2 regions of the Sphingomonas sandaracina genome follow, and region 1 is predicted to be linked to the other one. Evidence: predicted binding sites of a transcription regulator. Region 1 holds the regulator's gene; the other holds the start of a gene.
The links. Region 1 encodes LexA, which represses DNA repair genes until DNA is damaged. Its sites were predicted from a motif close to GTTCCNCNCTTGTTCT; they were not measured.

Region 1 (3,727 bases):
GAGGCTGATTACGTGTCATCATGCTGATCTGGTGTCTCTTTCTCCCAAGCAAAGCCCTACGCGGCATGAACCGGCGCTGGCCGAACGGTCAAAGGCCACGATCGCAGACCAACGAGCCCTGCGTGCCGGCGCAGCCTGCGTGGGAGAATACAGCGGCACACCAAACTCCCCACCCCACCCCGGCGAAGGCCGGGGCCCCATTGGAAAGGCCGAAGTGATAACGAACGCCTTTCACCCAGCCCCCATGTTTCCCCGTGGAGGCGGGGACCCAGTCCGGGCTCCCGCCTTCGCGGAAGAACAAGGAGGCGGAAGCTGACGTTCAGTTCAAATCTTCATGGCCAGCAACGGCAGCGCCAATACCAGCTCAGCACACCGCAGCCCGCTAAGCCGACGACACCTGTCCTACATCCCAAACCGATGCCAAAGCATGGAACATACCCACGCCCCTCCGCGCTTCCCTCATACACCGCCCCCAAAGCACCAACCGCCAAACCGCTCCCAGCGTCTGCACTTCCTGCACTTCACTTTTCAGAACCGCCCAGAAACAGAGCCTTACGCATGACCCTAGTCCCCGTCGCCGAAGCCCAGACCCGCCTCTTCGCCATGGCCCCCCGCGTCGGCAGCGAGACCGTAACCTTGCGACAAGCCGCCGGCCGCTGGGCCGCCGAGGACATCCTCGCCCGCCGCACGCAGCCCGCGGCCGACCTCTCCGCCATGGACGGCTACGCGATCCGTTACGCCGACCTCCCCGGCCCGTGGAACGTCATCGGCGAAAGCGCAGCCGGCCGGCCCTTCGCAGGCCAGGTCGCCACCGGCCAAGCCACCCGCATCTTCACCGGCGCCGCCATGCCGGACGGTGCCGACACGGTCATGGTGCAGGAAGAAGCAGAGCGTGGCGGCGAAACCCTGATCCTCGCCGGCGAAGGCCCGCAGACGCTCGGCCGCAACACCCGCCGCAAGGGCCTCGATTTCTCCACCGGCACCCGCCTGATCGCCGCCGGTGACCGCCTCAGCCCCGCGCGCATCGCCGTCGCCGCAACCGGGGGCCACGGCAGCCTCACCGTCAACCGCCGCGTCCGCGTCGCCGTCGCCGCCACCGGCGACGAACTCGTCCCACCCGGCTCGACCACCGACGGCGTCGCGCTCCCCGAATCGAACGGCATCATGCTCGCTGCGATGCTCGCCGACATGCCCGTCGACGTCATCGACCTCGGCATCCTCCCCGATGATCTGGACGTGCTGCGCGACGCATTCGCCAGCGTTCAGGCCGACCTGCTGGTCACAACCGGAGGCGCGTCGGTCGGCGATCACGACCTAGTCCGCCCGGCGATCGAAGCCGCCGGGGGGACCATCGATTTCTGGCGGATCGCACTGCGCCCCGGCAAGCCGATGATGGCCGGCCGGATCGGCGGGATGATGGTGCTCGGCCTGCCCGGCAACCCGGTCTCGGCGTTCGTCACCGCGACGCTGTTCGTGAAACCCGTCGTCGCCCACATGGCCGGCGCGCGCGACCCGCTGCCCCAGTCCACCCACGCCCTGCTCGGCGAAGACCTCCCCGCCAACAACGCCCGCACCGATTATCTCCGTGCCGAACTCCGAGAGGGCAAGGCCTATGCCTCCACGATCCAAGACAGTTCGATGTTGCTGACGCTTGCCCGCTCGACCTGCCTGATCGTCCGCGCCGGCAATGCGCCGATCGCAAAGACAGGCGAATCGGCGGAAATCCTCGTGATCGTGTAAAGCGAGCGCTTGACGCCGTTAATTATGTTCCATAGAGGTTCCTCGTCTGTTCCGGACGGAGAACCGCCATGCTCACGCGCAAGCAGCACGAACTCGTCTGCTTCATCAACGATCGCCTCAACGATACCGGCGTCTCGCCGTCGTTCGAGGAGATGAAGGACGCCCTCGACCTCAAGTCGAAGTCGGGCGTCCACCGCCTGATCAGCGCGCTTGAGGAGCGCAACTTCATCCGCCGCCTGCCCAACCGCGCGCGCGCGCTCGAAGTGTTGCGCATGCCCGAGCGTCCGGAAAAGAAGACCCCGTCCAAGTCGTCGAACGTCAAGGCAGCGCCCACCGCCGCGACGCCGCAGCCGGCCAACGACGTGATCGAGATCCCCCTCCACGGTCGCATCGCCGCCGGCGTCCCGATCGAAGCCTTCGAAGGCAGCACCATGCTGGCCGTCCCCGCCGCGCTTCTCGGCACCGGCGAACACTACGCCCTTGAAGTCTCCGGCGATTCGATGGTCGAAGCTGGCATCCTCGACGGCGACTACGCCCTGATCCGCCGCACCGAGACCGCCCGCGATGGCGAGATCGTCGTCGCCCTGATCGAAGACAGCGAAGCCACCCTCAAATACTTCCGCCGCGAAGGCGCAATGGTCCGCCTCGACCCCGCCAACCGCGCCTACGACCCCCAACGCTACGCCCCCGCGCAAGTCCGCGTCCAAGGCAAGCTGTCCGGCATCCTCCGCCGCTACGACTAAGGGTCGGAACAGCACGGGCACATTGGCAAGCCGCGGCGGACGTTCGCTAGACTATTAGGCCCCGTCATCCTGACGAAAGTCAGGATCCAGGGTACCGTGCGGCATCTTACGTAGCTGCGGGCGTAACTCCCGTCAGGGCAACGACCGTTCGTAATGGCCATCCCACCTCCGATACGGCTTTCGAGAAGCCAGACTCCTACTTCCCGAAGTTCGCTCAAGCGTCGGAGGATCCCGCCAGGGATGCCGGTCGCCAGGGCTCAGGATCGTCACTATCCGCCCCGTACCCAACGTCAACGCAATCCCGCCCGTCTTCTTCAGAACACGACGATCCAGCTTAAGCCAGCGTGGCACGCACCGCTTCGGCAAGCCCCGTTCGCTGACGACGACATCCGCAGAACGACACGCTGCGATCAGCTGGCCGATCGGCACCATATACGCACTGCGCGTCGCCAGCACGCGCCAGGTCCGCCCACCGGCGACCACGTCCGTCACGCAAAGGTCGCGACTGCACCGCGCATCCGGCTGGTCGGCCAACAAGAGTGGTTCGCCGTCCACCCCGCCATTCTCGGCCAGCGTATTGCGCGTATAGTCTCCCGCTCGATCCCGCAGCATCGCCAGCCCCGCCACCGTGCGTACCGCGACATGACGACCATCGCCCGTCACCAGGATGTCGGGCGGCGGTGTGGTGAGCGCCCACACGGCCCCGATCGCCAGCGGCACCAGCCCCAGCCGCCGAAGCCGCGTCCGCCACAAGGCAATCCAGATCCCGCCGACCACCATCAGCGCGAACGCCGCCGTCGGCATGGCCGGCAACGACCGCACCGATCCCGGAGCGCCGGCGACGAGATGGGCAAGCCAGAGCAGCGTATCGAGCGACCACTGGACCAGCCACCAGATCGGTGCGCCAAGCCCGCCCGCATCCAGCAACAACGCCAACGCCTCGAGCGGCATAACCACGAACGTCGTCAGCGGGATCGCAACGATGTTGGCAAACGCGCCGTAAAGCCCGGCCTTATGGAAATGATAGACCGCGATCGGCATCAGCGCGAATTCGACCAGCAGTCCGGTCAGCAGCAACGACGCCACGCCGCGTGCGAGACGCCGCCCCCGACCCTCGTCATGCGGCCCGAAGAACACCCGAACCGCGGCGTGTTCGTGCAGCGCCATGATCGCGGTGATCGCCGCAAACGACAGCTGAAAGCTCGGCCCCGCCGCCGATTCGGGCAAAACGAGCATGACGCACA
Region 2 (3,727 bases), on a different contig from region 1:
CATCGTCAGCATCGCGCCGGCGGAGAAACCGACCATGCCGATGTGCGTCGGATCGACGTGCCATTCGCCGGCGCGCTTGCGGACCAGGGCAAACGCGGCGCGCGCGTCGGCGATCTGCGGCGCGAGTCCCGCCATCATCGCATCGGGCTTGGGCCGGGGCGCACGGGCGACCGTGGAGAACATCGCCGACATCGATTTCTCGAATGCCGGCATATCCTGCGGCGTCGGATTGAGCCGGTATTTGAGCACGAACGCGGCGACGCCCTTCGCGGCCAGCGCGCGTGCCACGTCATAGCCTTCGTTTTCCATCGAGAGCGTCCTGAAACCGCCGCCCGGCGCGACGATCACCGCGGTGCCGGTCGCCTTCGACGGATCGGGCAGGAACGGGGTCAGCGTGGCGATCGTGACGTTGCGCGCGAACACGCTGCCATATTGGCTGTGCCAGGCCTCGGGTGCGGTGGCGCCGGGCAGCTTGCCGGTGCCGAGGACGATCGCGTCGGTCTGCGCCGGGATCGCGATCGGTGTCATCTGGTCGGACTGTGCCTGGACCGGCGTCGCGAGGATCATGGCCGCAGCCAGACCGAGGTGCGACAGTCGAAGTCCCGCAAGGCGAAGCCCCGCGCGCGGCGCCTTGTTGCTCATCACGTGCGTCATGATCGCTCTCCCATGTGTTTTATCGTTATTGTCCGACATGTTAAAGAGAGCGCTACCATCATGCAATTCAAAGTTTTGCTACGGTAGGAGGACAGTATTCGGGCTTAATGCCGGGGTTTACGTAGCGATGACGTATTCTGGAAATGTCGACGCTCGCGACCCGCGCCGTCGTAGCATGCAAATGTCGGCGCCATTTGTCCTACTGGTCAGGGCTCGTATGACCGGAGTGCGATCGCTCTGCGGACTGCTGGCCTCAAACACCGCAAGCGGGCGAACTAGGCCCCCCGGCGGGCCATCACCTGTAGATAGGTGTCCAGCACCACCTGATTGATGGTGTCCCACAGATAGCCGGCAGCCTTGTCGTGGCCGGCCCAGCCCATCGTCTCGCGCAGGCCCGGTTCGGTGACGATCCGGCCGATCGCCGTGGCATAGCCGGCGATGTCGGTCGGCGGCACGAGAAAGCCGGTGACGCCGTCGTCGACCAGACCGACCGCGCCCGATGCGCGCGCCGCGACGACCGGCACGCCCGAGGCCATCGCCTCCAGCGTGACGTTGCCGAACGTTTCGGTGACGCTGGGGTTGAAGAAGACGTCCATCGACGCGACCGCGCGTCCGAGATCGTCGCCCGACTGGAACCCGGCAAAGACCGCAGCGGGGACGCGCTCGCCGAACCAGTTGCGGGCTGGACCTTCGCCGATCACCAGCACCTTGTGCGGTACGCCCTGCATTTCCAGCGCGCGGATGACGTCGGCAAAGACGTCCAGCCCCTTTTCCTTGACCAGTCGCCCGAGGAAACCGATCGCGACGTCGCGGTCGGCGATCCCGTGCGCGCGCCGCCAAGCCAGATCGCGGCGCGTCGGCGTGAAGCGATCATGGTTCACGCCGCGCGACCAGATCGCGGTCGGCGTCGTCACGCCCCAGTCTCGGACGATCTCGGCCATGCCGCGGCCGGGCACCAGGACCGCGTCGACGCGGTTGTAGAAGCGGGTCAGGATCTTGACCATGACGGGCTCGAAGAACGCCATCTTGTAATAGCGGAAATACGTCTCGAACCGCGTGTGCAGCGATGCGACCGTGGCGATGCCGTGGCGCCGGCCGTAGGTGATCGCGCGGTGGCCGAGGAAATCGGGCGCCGATACGTGGATCAGGTTCGGCGCGAACGCATCGAGATCGCGCCGGATCGCGGCCGGCAACCCGCGCGCCATCTTGTATTCGCCGCGTCCTGCCGGCAGCGGCAGCGATGGGACCGCGACCAGATCGCCGGTCGGCGGGAAGGCGGGCTTCGCGTTGGTCGGTGAATAGACGCGTACTTTTGCGCCCTGCGACAGCAAATAGCCGACGAGCAGATTCAGCGCCTGGTTGGCGCCGTCGCGAACGTAATTATAGTTGCCGCTGAACACGGCGATGCGCAGATCGGTGGCATGCATCATCGCGCGGATAACGCCGTGGATCGGCAAGCGCCACTAAATCCGCAACATAGCATCGTTGCCGGGCATTGATGTTCCCGTATCGTTCTCGTACATCGTCAGGATGGCGAAACCCCAGAAGCGTTACGTGTGTCAGGCCTGCGGATCGGTGTCGCACCGCTGGGCGGGGCAATGCGCTGATTGCAACGAGTGGAACACGATGGTCGAGGAGGCGAATACCGCCGCCACCCCGTTCCATTCGAAGCACAACCTTCAGACCGGCGGTCGCGCGATCCAGCTCGTCGGGTTGGATGCGGAGATCAAGCTGCCCGATCGGATGGCGACCGGCATCGCCGAACTCGACCGCGCACTGGGCGGCGGCTTCGTCGAGGGATCGGCGACGCTGATCGGCGGCGATCCGGGGATCGGCAAGTCGACATTGCTGTTGCAGGCGGCGGCGAAAATGGCGCTGGCGGGCCAGTCGGTGGCCTACGTCTCGGGCGAGGAAGCGGCGGATCAGGTGCGGTTGCGCGCGCGGCGGCTCGGGCTGGGCAACGCGCCGGTGCAGCTGGCGGCGGCGACCTCGACGCGCGACATCCTGACGACGTTGCAGACGCGCCCGCCGGCGATGCTGGTGATCGATTCGATCCAGACGATGCACTCCGACCTGATCGAGGGCGCGCCGGGCACCGTCAGCCAAGTGCGCGCATCGGCGCAGGAACTGATCCGCTTCGCCAAGGAGCGTGGGACCGCGGTGGTGCTGGTCGGGCATGTGACGAAGGACGGGTCGATCGCCGGCCCCCGCGTGCTGGAGCACATGGTCGACACGGTGCTGTCGTTCGAGGGGGAGCGTAGTCACCAATATCGCATCCTGCGCGCGATCAAGAACCGCTTTGGCGGGACCGACGAGATCGGCGTCTTCGCGATGCAGACCGAGGGTCTGACGGAGGTCGGCAACCCGTCGTCGCTGTTCCTGACGCACCGTGACGACGCGATGACCGGGGCGACGGTGTTTCCGGCGCTGGAGGGCACGCGGCCGGTGCTGGTCGAGATCCAGGCGCTGACCGTGCGGCTCGCATCCGGCGCGACGCCGCGGCGCGCGGTGGTCGGCTGGGATTCCGGGAGGCTCGCGATGATCCTGGCGGTGCTCGAGGCGCGCTGCGGACTGAGTTTTTCGAATGCCGAGGTCTATCTCAACATCGCCGGTGGCTACCGCGTGCAGGATCCTGCGGCGGATCTGGCGGTGGCGGCGGCGCTGATCTCGGCGATGGCGGAGCGGCCGGTGCCGGTCGATGCGGTGGCGTTCGGCGAGGTCGCCTTGTCGGGCGAGATCCGCCCGGTCGCGCACGGACCGCTGCGGCTGAAGGAAGCGAGCAAGCTGGGTTTCGAACGCGCGCTGGTGCCGGCGTCGATGACCGGCGAGAAGAGCGGCATGACCCTGTCGGGGTTCAAGACGCTCGCCGCGTTCGTCGACCACATGCTCGGGCGTGGGTGACAGTCGGTTCTGTCGATTGCGCAAGTTGGATTACACCGCGCGGGAGTGAATTTCCGGTGTGGAGATTGCCGCGGGCTCGCACGCTGTAGCGGTCTTTTCGGCTCCCCCGCGAACGGGGGAAATGGCTCCCTGAGTAGGAGCATAACTAGACGTTCGCCATTATTCACGACCA

Region 2: radA (DNA repair protein RadA) is a predicted target of LexA. The motif match lies at 2,155-2,170, and genes of this name have one in related genera.

What each region holds. Positions count from the first base shown of each region.
Region 1 covers NZ_JAXOJK010000001.1:510,554-514,280, forward strand. Annotated here, with positions in the region: gene U1707_RS02135 (energy transducer TonB) at 1-22, opposite strand, end outside; gene U1707_RS02140 (molybdopterin molybdotransferase MoeA) at 559-1,740, shown strand; gene lexA (transcriptional repressor LexA) at 1,809-2,483, shown strand; gene U1707_RS02150 (ComEC/Rec2 family competence protein) at 2,616-3,727, opposite strand, start outside.
Region 2 covers NZ_JAXOJK010000002.1:662,085-665,811, forward strand. Annotated here, with positions in the region: gene U1707_RS08400 (alpha/beta hydrolase) at 1-654, opposite strand, end outside; gene U1707_RS08405 (glycosyltransferase family 4 protein) at 930-2,081, opposite strand; gene radA (DNA repair protein RadA) at 2,185-3,555, shown strand.